Regions from separate parts of the Photobacterium sp. HL06 genome, predicted to be linked through region 2. Evidence: riboswitches for the same ligand, from Rfam matches in the RefSeq annotation. Region 2 holds a riboswitch; the other holds the start of a gene.
The links. A riboswitch is a leader RNA that binds a small molecule or an ion and turns the genes downstream of it on or off. The one in region 2 is predicted to bind cyclic di-GMP.

Region 1 (7,124 bases), 530 kb from region 2:
TATCTACCTGGTACTGACTGCACTGTATTTTTATGAAGTGAGCCAGGCATGGAAAGTGAATAAAAACATTTTTGTAGAGCCGGTACCTGAGATCCACCAGTATAAATTCAAGCAGGTTGCTGTGTTGAATGTGCTTTACTTTGCGACCTTTGGCTCTGAACTTGCTGTTATCTCAATGCTGCCACTGTTCTTTTCTGACACCTTTGAGCTAACACCGGTAATGGCTGGTATGGTGGCATCGGCTTATGCCTTTATGAACCTGATGTCTCGCCCAGGCGGCGGCTGGATTTCCGATAAGTTTGGCCGCAAGCCTACATTGTTGATCCTGACGGCCGGGTTAGCAGCAGGTTACTTCCTGATGGGGCAAGTGGACGGTAGCTGGCCGGTGTGGTTAGCCGTGGCAGCCGCGATGGCATGTTCATTTTTTGTTCAGGCTGGTGAGGGGGCGGTATTTGCGACCGTTCCTTTGATTAAACGCCGAATGACAGGGCAAATTGCCGGTATGACAGGAGCCTATGGTAACGTCGGTGCTGTGTGTTACCTCACTATCTTGTCTCTGGTGGATTACAGCACCTTTTTCTATGTGATCGCTGCAACGGCAGTGCTTGGTTTTGTCACGCTATTGATGATGGAAGAGCCTTCCGGGCAGATAGCAGAAGTGAACGAAGATGGCAGTGTAACCATGATTGACGTGGCGAAAAGCTAGTTGAAGTTTGGTTAATGTGGCCAACCCGGATGCAGGGTGGCCACGTTGCCTTTCAGGGGAATACCGATGGCAATGACAATGGATGTAGCAGAAGTACCGACTGATAGCCTGCAAGTCTCGGTGGGTGGTTTCTCCAGTGCAGGATGTCGGGAAGCCAATCAGGATGCCTTCGCAGTGAAGCACTCACCGCGAAAAAGCGTAGTGAAGTATAAAGGGGTAGTGGCGTGTATTGCCGATGGTGTTAGCTGCAGTGATCACGGGCAGCAGGCGAGCCATACCAGCGTCACCCAGTTTATTGATGATTATTACAGTACGCCAGATAGCTGGGGGGTGAGAAAAGCAGCGGCGAAGGTGTTAACTAGCCTCAATAGTTGGCTCTATCATCATGGAAAGCACAGTGATCTACGGCACAACGGCTTAGTGAGCACGTTCAGCAGTGTGATTGTCAAATCCAATACCGCGCATTTGATCCATGTTGGCGATAGCCGTATTTACCGCTACCGACGTGGAAACCTTACTCAGCTCACTCAAGATCACAGCCGAAAGCAAGGGGGGAAAAGTCACTTTTTAACCCGTGCGCTGGGTATGGATAGCCGGCTTGATGTGGATTACAAGCAAGAGCCCGTTGAAGTAGACGATGTGTTGGTACTTACCACAGATGGCCTTCATGATTGGTTGACGAAGCAAGAATTAGAGGGGCTGTTGTCGAGAGCGGAACTGGCCGCGGAAGAACTGGCACATTTGATTGTCCAGTATGCCCAGAAAAATGGCAGCGATGATAATCTAACCTGCCTGCTGGTAAAAATTGATTCGCTTCCACAAGAGAACCTTCAGGAGACGAGTCGGGAATTAACCCAAAGGGTCATTCCCCCCGTATTGGCTGAAGGGAATACGATCGATCAATACGAGATCATCAGAGTGCTCCATAGCGGGACCCGGAGCCATGTCTATTTGGCCAGAAGCCATTTCGACCAAAAACGCTATGTGTTAAAAGCACCGTCGCCAAACTTTTCAGAAGATCTTGTTTATCTGCAAGGGTTTATTCGAGAAGGTTGGGTTGGCAGGCAGATCAGCCATTCTTCGATAATGAAAATACATCGTTATGCGGATTCATCTCCTTTCTTGTACCATGTTTGCGATTATGTGGAAGGAAAAACCCTCAGGCAGTGGATGATTGATAATCCTAGACCGAGCTTAGAAAAAGTCCGAGAAATTGCTTCTGAATTAATTAAACCAATTCGATTCTTTCAGCGAATGGGGATTGTGCACCGTGACTTAAAACCTGAGAACATAATATTAACCGAGAATGGGAAAGCTGTTTTTATCGACTTTGGTACTGCTCAGGTTGAAGGGTTTGATGAGATTGCCGGAGCTATAAAGGAAGACGTACCTGTTGGCGCAACAGATTATATTGCACCTGAATACCTGGCTGGTGAAAAAGCAACGGCTTATTCAGATTTGTTTTCGGTTGGGGTTATTGTTTATGAAATGCTGACAGGGGATATTCCGTACAAGGCTCAATGTTCACAGGTGTTTGATAGACAAAAGACTCGGCATTACGATTATATTTCAGCTATTCAGTTTAGACCTGACTTACCTGCCTGGCTGGATTTGGTATTAAAAAAAGTATGCCACCCTTCACCAAAGATCCGCTACCAGGTGATATCTGAGTTTATTCAGGATCTATCGACACCTAACCAAAAAATACTCAGTGAGTTGAAAGAATCGCCATTAATCCAACGTAATCCACTACGCTTTTGGAAGCTAATGGTTTTAGTATTAGTGGTTATTGTTAGTATTGAAACATACATTATTGCTCTTGGTTAGCCATTACCTATTGGTTGCGGGAATGAACTAATGGGTAATAATAGCTAAGCGGGTCATCTGATATTTCAATAAGTTGCCTGTGTGGTATCCTTTTGAGTTATAAAGGTGATTTTTCACTAATAAAAATTAAATAGTATTGGGACGATGATTCCATTATTTAATTACAGTTTTTGATAACTGAAACGTTATGCCTATAAATACCCTGTCAGCTAAAGGCAAAGGTTCTGAAAAGATCTGACGCAAAACTACCGGCCTAAAGAAATAGTGATCTCATCGGATGTGTTTGTTATTTATATGGCAGCGGAGTTACCTGGTAGGAATAAAAAGCAGTAGTAAGTTTGCCTCCAAATAGCTGGCTTCCCATACATTCAATTGGAAGCTAATAAAATGAAAAAAATAATGACTCTTTCCTTTGCAGCAAGCTCTGTGCTGGCTGCATTAATCCCAATTCACGCGAGTGCTCATGGCTGGGCTGACTTTCCAAAAGCGCGTCAGGTGATTTGCCAGGAAGATGGCGGTCACTGGGGAGCATCAGATGGTTCACAAATCCCAAACGAAGCCTGCCGGGCTTCATTTCAAGAATCAGGCACCTATCCTGTCGTTCAGGTCAATGAGTTTGCCACTTTGGTGAAAGACTACACCAATATGGATGCGGTAAAGGCGGCTGTTAAGGATGGCCTGATTTGTTCTGGTGGCGATGAGCGAAAAAGCGGTATGAGTGTTGCCTCTCAACATTGGCAGCGAACAGACATGCAGGCAGGTGAAACCTTTACCTTGAAGTACCGCGCGACGGCACCTCATAATCCGAGCCATTGGCAAATATACCTGACTAAACCGGGCTATAACGCGGCACATAGCCGCTTGGATTGGGATGATCTTGAGTTGATCCAGGAATTTGGCAACATAGAAAAGATCAATGTTGATGGTGGTAACTACTATTACATGGATGTCACTTTGCCAGCTGGCCGGGCAGGTGAGGCGACACTCGTTACCCGGTGGCAGCGTGATGATCCTGCCGGCGAAGGCTTCTATAACTGTAGTGACATTAAGTTTGACGGTGATGCTCCATTGCCAGAGTGGTCACCTCTTGGGGCATTTGTTAAACCGGGTGTGACTGCTGAGGAGGGTGATAACATCTGGTTCCGTATTTTCTCTGCGCAGGGCAACCAAGAGCTCGTGTCTGAAAAGCTGTTGGTTACAGCAGCCAACCAAGATGTCAATGCCTGGTCTTATGAGCTGGCACAACAAGTGAATCAAAAGCACAGTGCGATAGTACAGGTTGGTATTGAACAAGCTTCTGGTGAGATCGTATATGCCCCAAGTGATCTGTATGCCAACAAGGTGTTTGTGGCCAACGCCAATTATAGCTATGCGCTAGATGTGCGTGATGGCGATGTGATTGAGCCAGAGCCAATTGTTGTGGGAGGGCTGAAATCTGAGTATACCCAGAATAGTGAAGGCTTGGCTGTTATCGAAGCAGAAGTTCATTCTGAAGGGCGTTACCGGATCGACATGAAGCTGGTTGATAGTGCGGGCGAACAGGCTGCCTATGGCAGTGGTGTTGTTGATAATAGCCAAATTGCGGTGACAATGTTCTCACCTTATACCGGTGATTTTACAGTTGAAATCTATGCGGCAGAGCAAGATGCTCAGCCTAAATTGATTGAATCGAAATCTATCACTATCAAAGAGCAATCCGGCTCTGGTGATTACGACTATGTTTATCCCGATGGTATTGGCCAGTATGTACCAGGCGAGACAATCGTTCTAGGCCGAGATGGCAATACTTACCAGTGCCGTCCTTACCCTGAAGGTGGCTGGTGCAATATCAACTCAGCGATCCACTACGAACCAGGATTTGGTTCGGCATGGCAAGATGCCTGGATCCTTCAATAAGACTGATTGATATATGAAACACTAATGAAAGCGCTGACATTGTTCGGCGCTTTTTTTTGTGCGTTGCTTCCCATTTTTTCACCCCAATATATGACGATATGAAAGATAATGTTTCTGTCAATAAACAATAAGGCAGTATTTTATAGAGAAAAGGTGATCAAATTCAAAAAATACAACGTGAATGTGTTAGTGCGTTTCATAACTTGTCCGAGATCAAATTGTTGCACATTTTGACAGTGTTAGATATTAGCACCTAGCCCAAACGGGGTATTCAAGATACTCATTACAGGTAACGGGTTAACCCATTGCAAATTGGGTAGTCTAGCCGGTTAAAGTAATTAGTATTTGATAATTATGGAGAATCAACATGAGTAGTGCATTTTTTATCCCAACAGTAAACCTAATGGGTGCAGGCTGCCTAACTGAAGCGGCAGATGCGGTAAAAGCACAAGGCTTTAAAAAAGCGCTGATCGTTACTGATAAAATCCTAAGCCAAATCGGTATGGTGAAGCAGGTAGCCGATCTACTTGCTGAGCGTGACGTTGAATCTGTTGTTTTCGATGGTACACAACCAAACCCTACAATCGGTAACGTTGAAGCGGGCCTTGAACTGCTAAAAGCTAACGAGTGTGACTTTGTTATCTCTCTAGGTGGCGGTTCACCACACGACTGTGCAAAAGGTATCGCACTTGTTGCCGCTAACGGCGGTAAGATTGGTGACTACGAAGGTGTTGACCAGTCTGCTAAGCCTCAGTTGCCACTAATTGCAATTAACACAACGGCAGGTACTGCTTCTGAAATGACCCGTTTCTGCATCATTACTGATGAAGCGCGTCACATCAAGATGGCGATTGTTGATAAGAACACAACACCACTAATGTCTGTTAACGACCCTAAGCTAATGCTTGCTAAGCCTGCATCGCTAACAGCTGCTACAGGTATGGATGCACTGACTCACGCTATCGAAGCGTACGTTTCAATCGCAGCAACACCAATTACCGATGCTGTTGCTATCAAGGCAATCGAACTGATCCAGGCGCACCTACGCACTGCAGTAGAAGATGGCCAGAACCTAGAAGCGCGTGAGCAAATGGCATATGCCCAGTTCATGGCAGGTATGGCATTTAACAATGCCTCTCTAGGCTACGTGCACGCAATGGCGCACCAGCTAGGTGGTTTCTACGATCTACCACACGGCGTATGTAACGCAGTATTGCTACCACATGTTCAGCGCTACAACGCGCAGGTTTGTCCTGAGCGTCTGCTAGATGTTGCAAAAGCAATGGGTGTTAACGTAGAAGGCATGACGGCTGAGCAGGGTGCAGAAGCAGCACTGGAAGCGATTCAGGTACTATCTAAAGATGTTGGTATCCCTGCTGGTCTTAAAGAGCTAGGCGCGAAGGATGAAGATATTTCAATTCTTGCTGATAACGCACTGAAAGATGCTTGTGGCTTCACTAACCCGAAACAAGCAACTCATGAAGAAATTTCAGGTATCTACGCGGCAGCAATGTAAGAGTTACTGTTAGCAGCGAGTTGAACTCGCAGTATTAAAAAAGCGGTCATTTGACCGCTTTTTTGTTAGGTGACTTTTTTTACTTGCTGCTTTCGGTCTATGACACGCTGGCCATCTGGCAATGAAGAAAGTGACTGGTAATGTAGCAGGCCATCCTTCCCTTGCTGCTTGACTTCATACATAGCGAAATCTGCCTGCTTGAGAACGTCAGAGATTGACTTGGCGCCTTTCGGAAATTGACTCACACCAATACTGGCGGAAATTGAATGAAATGCCCCTGCAAACATCGCTGGTTTGTTAAAGATCCCTGTGAGCTGCTTGCTGATACACGACCCACTGTCGCCAGTTGGTTGGCAAAGCTCAATAATCGCGAACTCGTCACCACCCATTCTAGCCGCATAATAGTTGTTGCAATCTAAACCGGAAAGTCGGCGGGCGACCTCTATCAGTAACTCATCACCGGCGTGATGGCCTAATGTATCATTGATCCGCTTAAAGCCATCTAAATCAATAAGGTAAAAGCTGAATGTAGAGTTCAGTTGTTCTAAGTCATGCAATTTTTGGTTAAGCCACAAGCGGTTGTAGATACCGGTTAAAGAGTCTTTAATTGCCAGATTATGGTGAGACCGTGACTCCCTGAGTAATAAATACGCCATCAGGGCTCCCATGAGCAGGGTAGTGATCAGCAGGTAGCGAATAACTGTTTCGACTTCAGAAATCGCCCTGATCCTATCTTCCAAATCTCCGCTAGCAAGCCGGAACTTATAGTTGAGAAAGACGATCAGTTCTTCATAGTCAGCTCTGAATAGTTGTAGCAAGGCCTGAGTTTCATGGCTAGAGGGCAGATCAAGTAGCCGAGGCTCCTGGGACTGAAGCTGTTCAAAATGTGAATTGATCTTTTCCAGAGCACCATTGAAATGATCAAGATGCATAATCATGCTGTTGTCTACGATAGTGTTATAGCGGCTCCAGAGTATTTCGAATTGGACCATCATTTCGTCATGGTCGCTTTTGCCAAATTGGTAGTTTTGCAGCTGATAGATAAACTCGGAATATTCTTTCGTCAGCTGGAGGACAAACCAAATAGCTTCGTTTTGAGTTTTGGATACAACTTCCGAGTTGCTTTTCAAATGGTTGACAGCAACCAAGGTAGTGATTATTAACAATGGAGTGATGATG
Region 2 (7,124 bases):
AATCATGAAGCGTATCGCTCTGGCTACAGCATTACTTATCACAGCGAGCTCCGTCTGGGCCAATGAACGCATCATCAGTGCTGGCGCTGCAATTACCGAACTTATCAATGCCATGGGTGCACAAAAACAGCTCGCAGCCGTTGATATTACCAGCAAGTCGATGGTTGACAGCTCGGTTCCTAAGCTGGGCTACCACCGCCAGCTCTCTGCAGAGAGCCTAATTGCCCTCAACCCAACCCGGATTTTAGGCTCCAATGAAATGGGGCCGAAAACGACGTTAGAGCTTCTCCAGCAAGCTGGGATCAATGTCGATATCCTCAACTCGGGTGAAACCGTTAATGATCTATTAGTTCGCATTGAGGAAATAGGTCGTATTACAGGCAAAGAAGCAGACGCGGCTCAGTTGCAAGCTAATGTGAAACAAAAAGTTGCCACGATCAATGCCACTTTGGCTAAACAGCAAACGCGCAAAAAAGTTCTGTTCCTCATGATCCATGACGGCCGCCCGGCCAACGTTGCTGGCCGTAACACCACCGCCGACACCGTGATCAAACTTGCAGGGGCCATCAACCCCGCTGCTGATGCTGTTGAGTCTTACAAACCGATTTCGACCGAAGCCATGGTCGACATGCAACCCGATATCATCCTGATCAGCTCACGGACATTGAGCACAATCGGCAATGCTGATGAGTTGCTGAAAAAGATACCGCTATTATCTGCGACACCAGCAGGTCAAAACAAAGCATTGGCAACCATTGACGGCACAGCGCTGATTGGCGGCCTTGGCTTGAAGAGCCTGAGTGAAGCTGAGCGTTTGAATAACGTGTTCTACAACTGATCCTCAACCTAGATACGGCTATCTATGCAATCAAGAATTATGCAGATCCACCGCATGCCTGTTAGTGTTGTTTTTCCACTGGGCTTTTTACTACTTGCGATCGCTATCATCTCCTCGGTGGTTGTCGGGCCGATGGCAATCAGCTTTTCTGACAGTGTTAAGGTGCTTTTGCCATGGCAATCTGATCTTCCGGCCCACATTCAGATCGTTATCCATCAGATCCGCCTGCCACGTACCCTGCTGTGTATGGCGGTTGGGGCAATACTTGCCCTTTGCGGCGCGGTCATGCAGGGGCTGTTCCGTAATCCCCTGGCAGATCCCGGTATCATTGGCGTGTCTGGCGGCGCTAGCCTTGGTGCCGCCCTTGCCATTGTTGTTTTTGCACCGCTGGCAACATCATTCCCGCAACTGCTAACTCTTGGAACGGTACCGATTTTTGCCTTTATTGGCGGTGCGGCCAGTACTTATCTTGTCTACCGCCTTGGCACAGATAAAAACGGCACTTCTGTCACTGTCATGCTGCTTGCCGGTGTTGCTATTGGCGCCTTGTCAGGTGCCGCCCTTGGGTTGATGAACTACTATGCTGATGATCAGGCTCTGCGCGATTTGTCTCTCTGGAGCATGGGTTCACTTGCTGGTGCGACATGGCCAGGGATCATACTTGCTTTTGTTACCCTAGGTAGCTTGTTGTTTTTGTTCGACCGCAATGCCAATGCGTTAAATGCTTTCTTGCTGGGCGAAGCCGAAGCTCGCCATATGGGCGTAAATGTTCAGCGGTTGAAAAGGCTGCTTATTTTGCTCTGTGCCGCGGGGGTCGGTGTCACGGTCTCATTAACCGGTGTCATTGGCTTTATCGGCCTAATTATTCCCCATCTAGGAAGAATGCTTACCGGGCCGAATCACAAAACATTGCTGCCATTGTCGGCACTACTTGGCGCGTTAATCCTACTCATCGCCGATATGCTGGCTCGTGTTGTCGCCGCCCCGGCAGAATTACCCGTCGGGATCATCACAGCTATTCTCGGCGCACCATTCTTTATCTTCCTACTTATAAACCAAAAGGGAAGAATGTCATGAACACTGCAACAGAAAAGAACAAGCCTGCTGCTATCGAAGCCAAAGGGCTGCACCTGACGTTGGGTGGAAAAACACTGCTGAGCAACTTCAACTTAACCATTGCCAGCGGCGAACTAACCGCCCTTCTGGGCCCCAATGGTGCCGGTAAGAGTACGTTGCTCAAGGTACTGTGTGGGGAAATCGATGCAGGCGGCGAAGTGTCCTTCTTCGGTAAAGCACGTAATGAATTCAAGCAGGCAAAGCTTGCCAAGCACTTAGGTGTATTGCCACAGCACAGCAATTTGAGTTTTGCTTTTACCGCACAAGAAGTGGTAGAGCTCGGTAGCCTGCCACTGCAAATACCCAATGTGCAAACCAAAACAATCGCCACTGAGAAAATGAAGCTTGTTGATGTGCTGTCGCTCAAAAATCGGCTCTACCCTTCCCTATCCGGCGGTGAAAAGCAACGGGTGCACTATGCACGGGTGCTTACCCAGTTAAGCCAGGCAGGCAAGCAGTGTATGCTGATGCTCGACGAACCGACCTCGGCGCTCGATCTCGCCCACCAGCATAGAACTCTGCAAGTCGCCCGAGGCCTTGCGCAATCGGGGGCTGCCGTGATCGTAGTGATCCATGATCTGAACCTAGCGGCTCAATATGCTGATCGCCTTGTTATTATCAATGAAGGTAAGATCCAGGCTGATGGTCCCCCCCGACAAGCATTACAGAAAGACACGATCAGCCGAGTCTATGGCTGGCCCGTACACATCGGCGAGCACCCAACCGATAACTATCCTGTTGTGATGCCTGCGATCTCGTCTGCAGAGTTATCAAAAGCAGTATAAGTTAATCCTATTTTAGCAGGACAGCCTCAGCCCAAAAGCTGAGGTTTTTTACTTGCCAGAAAGCAAAATCATCGAACCAGATTGCACGTCATATGCACTAAATTGTTGTAAAATTGCGGTGAGTTTGTTGATATCTATCAAGAATTACAGGGTTGGGATACAGAAACGTTGCACTGTGCGCTACACTCAGTAGAATGTGAACGCAAGCGATTACACAATGCAACGTCGGGAAAGACGAGAGAACAAGGCCGCTCGTGACTGAAGCGGCTTTTTGGCGTTTTTGTACGCTGTACCAAACAGAACAATTATCTGGATACAGTCAGATAATTACTCTGTTTGGTACTTTCAATTACAAGTGATTATGAAATGGTCGGCTCTGACCTCTGATCTTAAATTATTAGAAGAATAAGTATGGCAACGATTAAAGATGTTGCACGTATGGCTGGTGTATCAACCACAACAGTTTCTCACGTGATCAACAAAACACGCTTTGTTGCAGAAGCAACACAGAAAAAAGTATTAGCGGCCGTAGATGAACTAAATTACGCGCCAAGTGCTGTTGCGCGAAGCCTAAAATGTAACACAACCCGCACCATCGGCATGCTGGTAACCAAGTCTACCAATCCATTCTTTGCCGAAGTGGTCCATGGGGTTGAAGAGCATTGCTATGGCCAAGGCTACACCCTGATCCTATGCAATACTGAAGGTAACCTAGATAAGCAACGTGACTATCTACGCATGCTCGCTGAAAAGCGTGTAGATGGCCTATTGGTAATGTGTTCTGACTTGGACGAGAAGCTGCTTGAACTCCTTGAGCGCAAGAAAGACTTACCAATGGTGATCATGGACTGGGGCCCGGAAAGCCCGCATACGGATAAAATTCAGGATAATGCAGAGCTCGGCGGCTACGTTGCAACCAAGTACTTTATCGAACACGGCCACACTAAAATTGGTTGCCTGTCAGGCCACTCAGACAAATCGACCTGCCAAGAACGTCTGAAGGGCTTTTATAAAGCGATGGGTGAAGCGCAGCTTAGTGTCAATGAAGACTGGCTGCTTGAAGGTGATTTCGAGTGTGAGTCAGCGGTTATCGCCGCCAATAAGTTCATTGAAATGAAAGAGCGCCCGACAGCAATTTTCTGCTTTAACGATATTATGGCAATGGCGCTGATCAGTACTTTCGAGCAGGCAGGCATACGCGTTCCTGATGATATTTCAATTATTGGCTATGACAACATCGACTTGGCACCGTACTTCTCTCCGCCCCTGACGACGATTCACCAGCCTAAGCGCCGCCTGGGCAAAACGGCGATTGAGATCCTGATGGAACGAGTCAAAGATAAAGAACATGAACGCCGTATTTTTGAGATGGCACCAGAACTGGTTGTTCGCAAGTCAGTCAAAGACTTGAACGCCTAATCAACCAAGTCGCAACCCATAGAAACCGATATTACTTATCGGTTTTTTTATGTCTTAAATGACGGTTGTGATGCATTGATTTTGAGGCAAATATATTTTTTGCCACTAAAAACATAGACATATTTATTGAAGCAATATCACACTTTTAAAAGTGGGAGCAAGTTCAAAAATATTATATGGGATATGCTTATTAAGTCACGAACAAGGCAAACCTCCCGAAAGGGTGGGACGCAAAGCTTCCGGCCTAAAAGTGGTTAGTTTTTCAACAACTAAGTCTCTTATGGTAGCGGGGTCGCCGATGGATCTAGCAAAAAGTCATGTCATGAATCCTGACATTATCCTGACATAACTTTTTTGTGAAATTTGCTAATCTGAAATCCTCGCTCTGTTGTTAGGTGACCCAAGAAATATTTCACCGAGAAGAAGCATGGACAAACCAGTACTTAAAGAATCATTACGATTATTCAGTTGTTTCGAGAATGTAAAGTCTCGCTCAATGTTTGGTGGCTTTGGCATTTTCGCGGGTGAAACTATGTTTGCACTCGTGGTAAATGACAAGTTACACCTTCGTGCAAATGCCGAAAATGAAAAAGAATTTAAAAAAGCAGGGCTTACACCTTATGTGTATAAAAAGCGCGGCTTTCCTGTTGTAACTAAGCACTACGCTATTCCAGAAGAATGGTGGAGTGAACCCGATAAAATTCTTTGCCAAGCTAAGCGTTCCTTTACTGCCGCCAAACAAGATAAAGAAACCAAAAGCAAATCAGGCCCAAGTCGTATTAAAGACTTACCAAACCTCCGTTTAGCCAACGAACGTATGCTGAAAAAAGCAGGTATTACTACGGTTGACGAGCTCTTTGAAGCCGGTGCCCTGAATGCTTACAAGGCGTTACAGCAGTCTCACCAGGAGTCGGTCAATATCGAGTTGCTATGGGCCTTAGAAGGTGCCGTAAGTGGCCAGCATTGGTCGGTCATTACTCAGCAACGCCGCTCAGAGCTCCTATCTGAGTTGCCATAGGTTAGAGACATCGATAAAAAAGAGGTGCTATGCACCTCTTTTTATTATCTGCACTCAAATACACACCCAAGACCAGTGAAATTAAGCACATTGCCGAACGAGCATATTGGTTTCGTTGTAAATTTATGCCCTCTCTTATGACAATTTTTTGTCATAGAACGTCAAATATTGATACCTCTCACAAAGCTGTTCATAAATGCATCAATATCCTTTTCTTCAATATCGGCATTAGTAGAATGAGGCTGTCGTTCACACAGGAGGTTGTCATGCACTGTTCCAAGCCTTTTCCTGGACAAGCAGACCAGATGTTCAAAGACAAGTTTTGCAAGTGGCCAAAGCTCATGCGTGCTCTGGTGATAATTAGCCTGATCCCCCCCTTTGCAATCTTGTTTATGGTTTATAGGCAACTTGCTCCGGTGGCAGCCCTTGACGATGCACTTACCCTCACGGCAGGTTTCAACCTATTATTGCTTTTCTGGGGGTTATTACTGAAAATCCGCTCAAGAAAGTACTGGTATCGCAACTACCATATTGGTAAAACCATGCTCCTAGCAATGCTACCTGTCATTGCATCCGGCTATATACTACTATCGCAACCGGATGTTCCGGATATGGCCAAACAACAGAAAACCCAAGCTGTTCATATTTCGCTCAACTAATAGAATTTAAAGAATTTTTTCGATTTCCTGAAATTTTCTTGCCCGTTATTCGGTCTCTGTCTCATACCAATCTAGTATTTTACCCGATCATTGCATCGATTAGATTGATATACTCGCTGTAGCATAAATTACAGCCAGACAGGCATCATTAAGGGGCTCATGTGCGTATTCCAGCCAAACAACATTATTCTTTTCTTATCAAGCCACTTCTTTGGCTGCAAAAGCGCCATTATGGCAACGTGCTAAACCCGGCATTGCTCTGGGGGCGACGTCCTACCCTATTCTGGCTTGTCGCTGGATTTTTCGGCTACCTCGATCGCAAGTCCTCCCCCGTAACACCCGTTGTCCGATCCTTAGTCTGCGTCCGGGTGTCACAGCTCAATGACTGCGCGTTTTGTGTCGATGCCAATGGAATGAAATTAGCCGAGCGCTGCGATTCCGTGGAGAAAATCAAGGCCCTTGCCAACTGGCAGCACAGCGAGCTTTTTGATCAGCAAGAGCGTGCCGTACTGGCCTATGTAGAAGCGATTACCATCACTGGTCAGCGCGTAGACGAAGCAATGATTGCACAGCTAAAACAGTGGTATGACGATGATGCGATTGTTGAGCTAACAGCATTAATCTCATTCCAGAACCTATCAGCCAAATTCAATACCGCGCTTGATGTACCGGCACAAGGATTTTGCTCACTGCCTATTCAGCCCGGTGATACGGACAAGTCCGGAGAGAAATCGTTAGCCTCTCCTTCCGACAATAAATAAAAGGTGAAGTCATGGACAGAAAAAAACTGCTACTACTCGGGACGATAACCAGCCTTATTGGTCTGTGGTTTGCCTTCGATCTTGGTCAGTACTTCACCCTTGAGCAGGCAAAAGCCCAGCAGGTTGCCCTGCAGGATACCATTGCCCAACAACCAATCTTGTCTAGTACGGTATATTTTGTCCTGTATGTGGTTGTGACGGCCCTGTCGCTACCTGGCGCGGCCATTATGACACTGCTTGGAGCGGCTTTATTTGGTTTCTGGTGGAGCCTACTATTGGTTTCTTTCGCCAGTACTATCGGGGCAACCTTGGCCTTCTTGTTCAGCCGCTTCATTTTACGGGACTGGGTCCAGAATAAATTTGGCCACCGCCTGGCTCCGATTAATGCAGGCATTGCCAAAGATGGTCCCATTTACCTGTTCACCTTACGCCTTATCCCGGTGTTCCCGTTCTTTGTGGTCAACCTGCTAATGGGGTTAACCCCGATTAGCACCCGTATGTTCTACCTTGTTAGCCAAGTCGGGATGC

Region 1: it holds a riboswitch for cyclic di-GMP, as region 2 does, so the genes downstream of both, AC51G0_RS05615 (lytic polysaccharide monooxygenase) here and AC51G0_RS07960 (TfoX/Sxy family DNA transformation protein) in region 2, are expected to answer to the same signal.

The regions. Positions count from the first base shown of each region.
Region 1 covers NZ_CM183914.1:1,139,146-1,146,269, forward strand. The annotation lists gene AC51G0_RS05605 (NarK family nitrate/nitrite MFS transporter) at 1-706, shown strand, start outside; gene AC51G0_RS05610 (bifunctional protein-serine/threonine kinase/phosphatase) at 773-2,533, shown strand; cyclic di-GMP riboswitch class I at 2,738-2,847, shown strand; gene AC51G0_RS05615 (lytic polysaccharide monooxygenase) at 2,921-4,429, shown strand; gene yiaY (L-threonine dehydrogenase) at 4,797-5,945, shown strand; gene AC51G0_RS05625 (diguanylate cyclase) at 6,011-7,124, opposite strand, start outside.
Region 2 covers NZ_CM183914.1:1,673,263-1,680,386, reverse strand. The annotation lists gene AC51G0_RS07985 (ExbD/TolR family protein) at 1-8, shown strand, start outside; gene AC51G0_RS07980 (heme/hemin ABC transporter substrate-binding protein) at 5-838, shown strand; gene AC51G0_RS07975 (FecCD family ABC transporter permease) at 878-1,915, shown strand; gene AC51G0_RS07970 (heme ABC transporter ATP-binding protein) at 1,912-2,739, shown strand; gene purR (HTH-type transcriptional repressor PurR) at 3,151-4,158, shown strand; cyclic di-GMP riboswitch class I at 4,354-4,458, shown strand; gene AC51G0_RS07960 (TfoX/Sxy family DNA transformation protein) at 4,586-5,176, shown strand; gene AC51G0_RS07955 (hypothetical protein) at 5,443-5,835, shown strand; gene AC51G0_RS07950 (carboxymuconolactone decarboxylase family protein) at 5,997-6,596, shown strand; gene lpdA (dihydrolipoyl dehydrogenase) at 6,608-7,124, shown strand, end outside.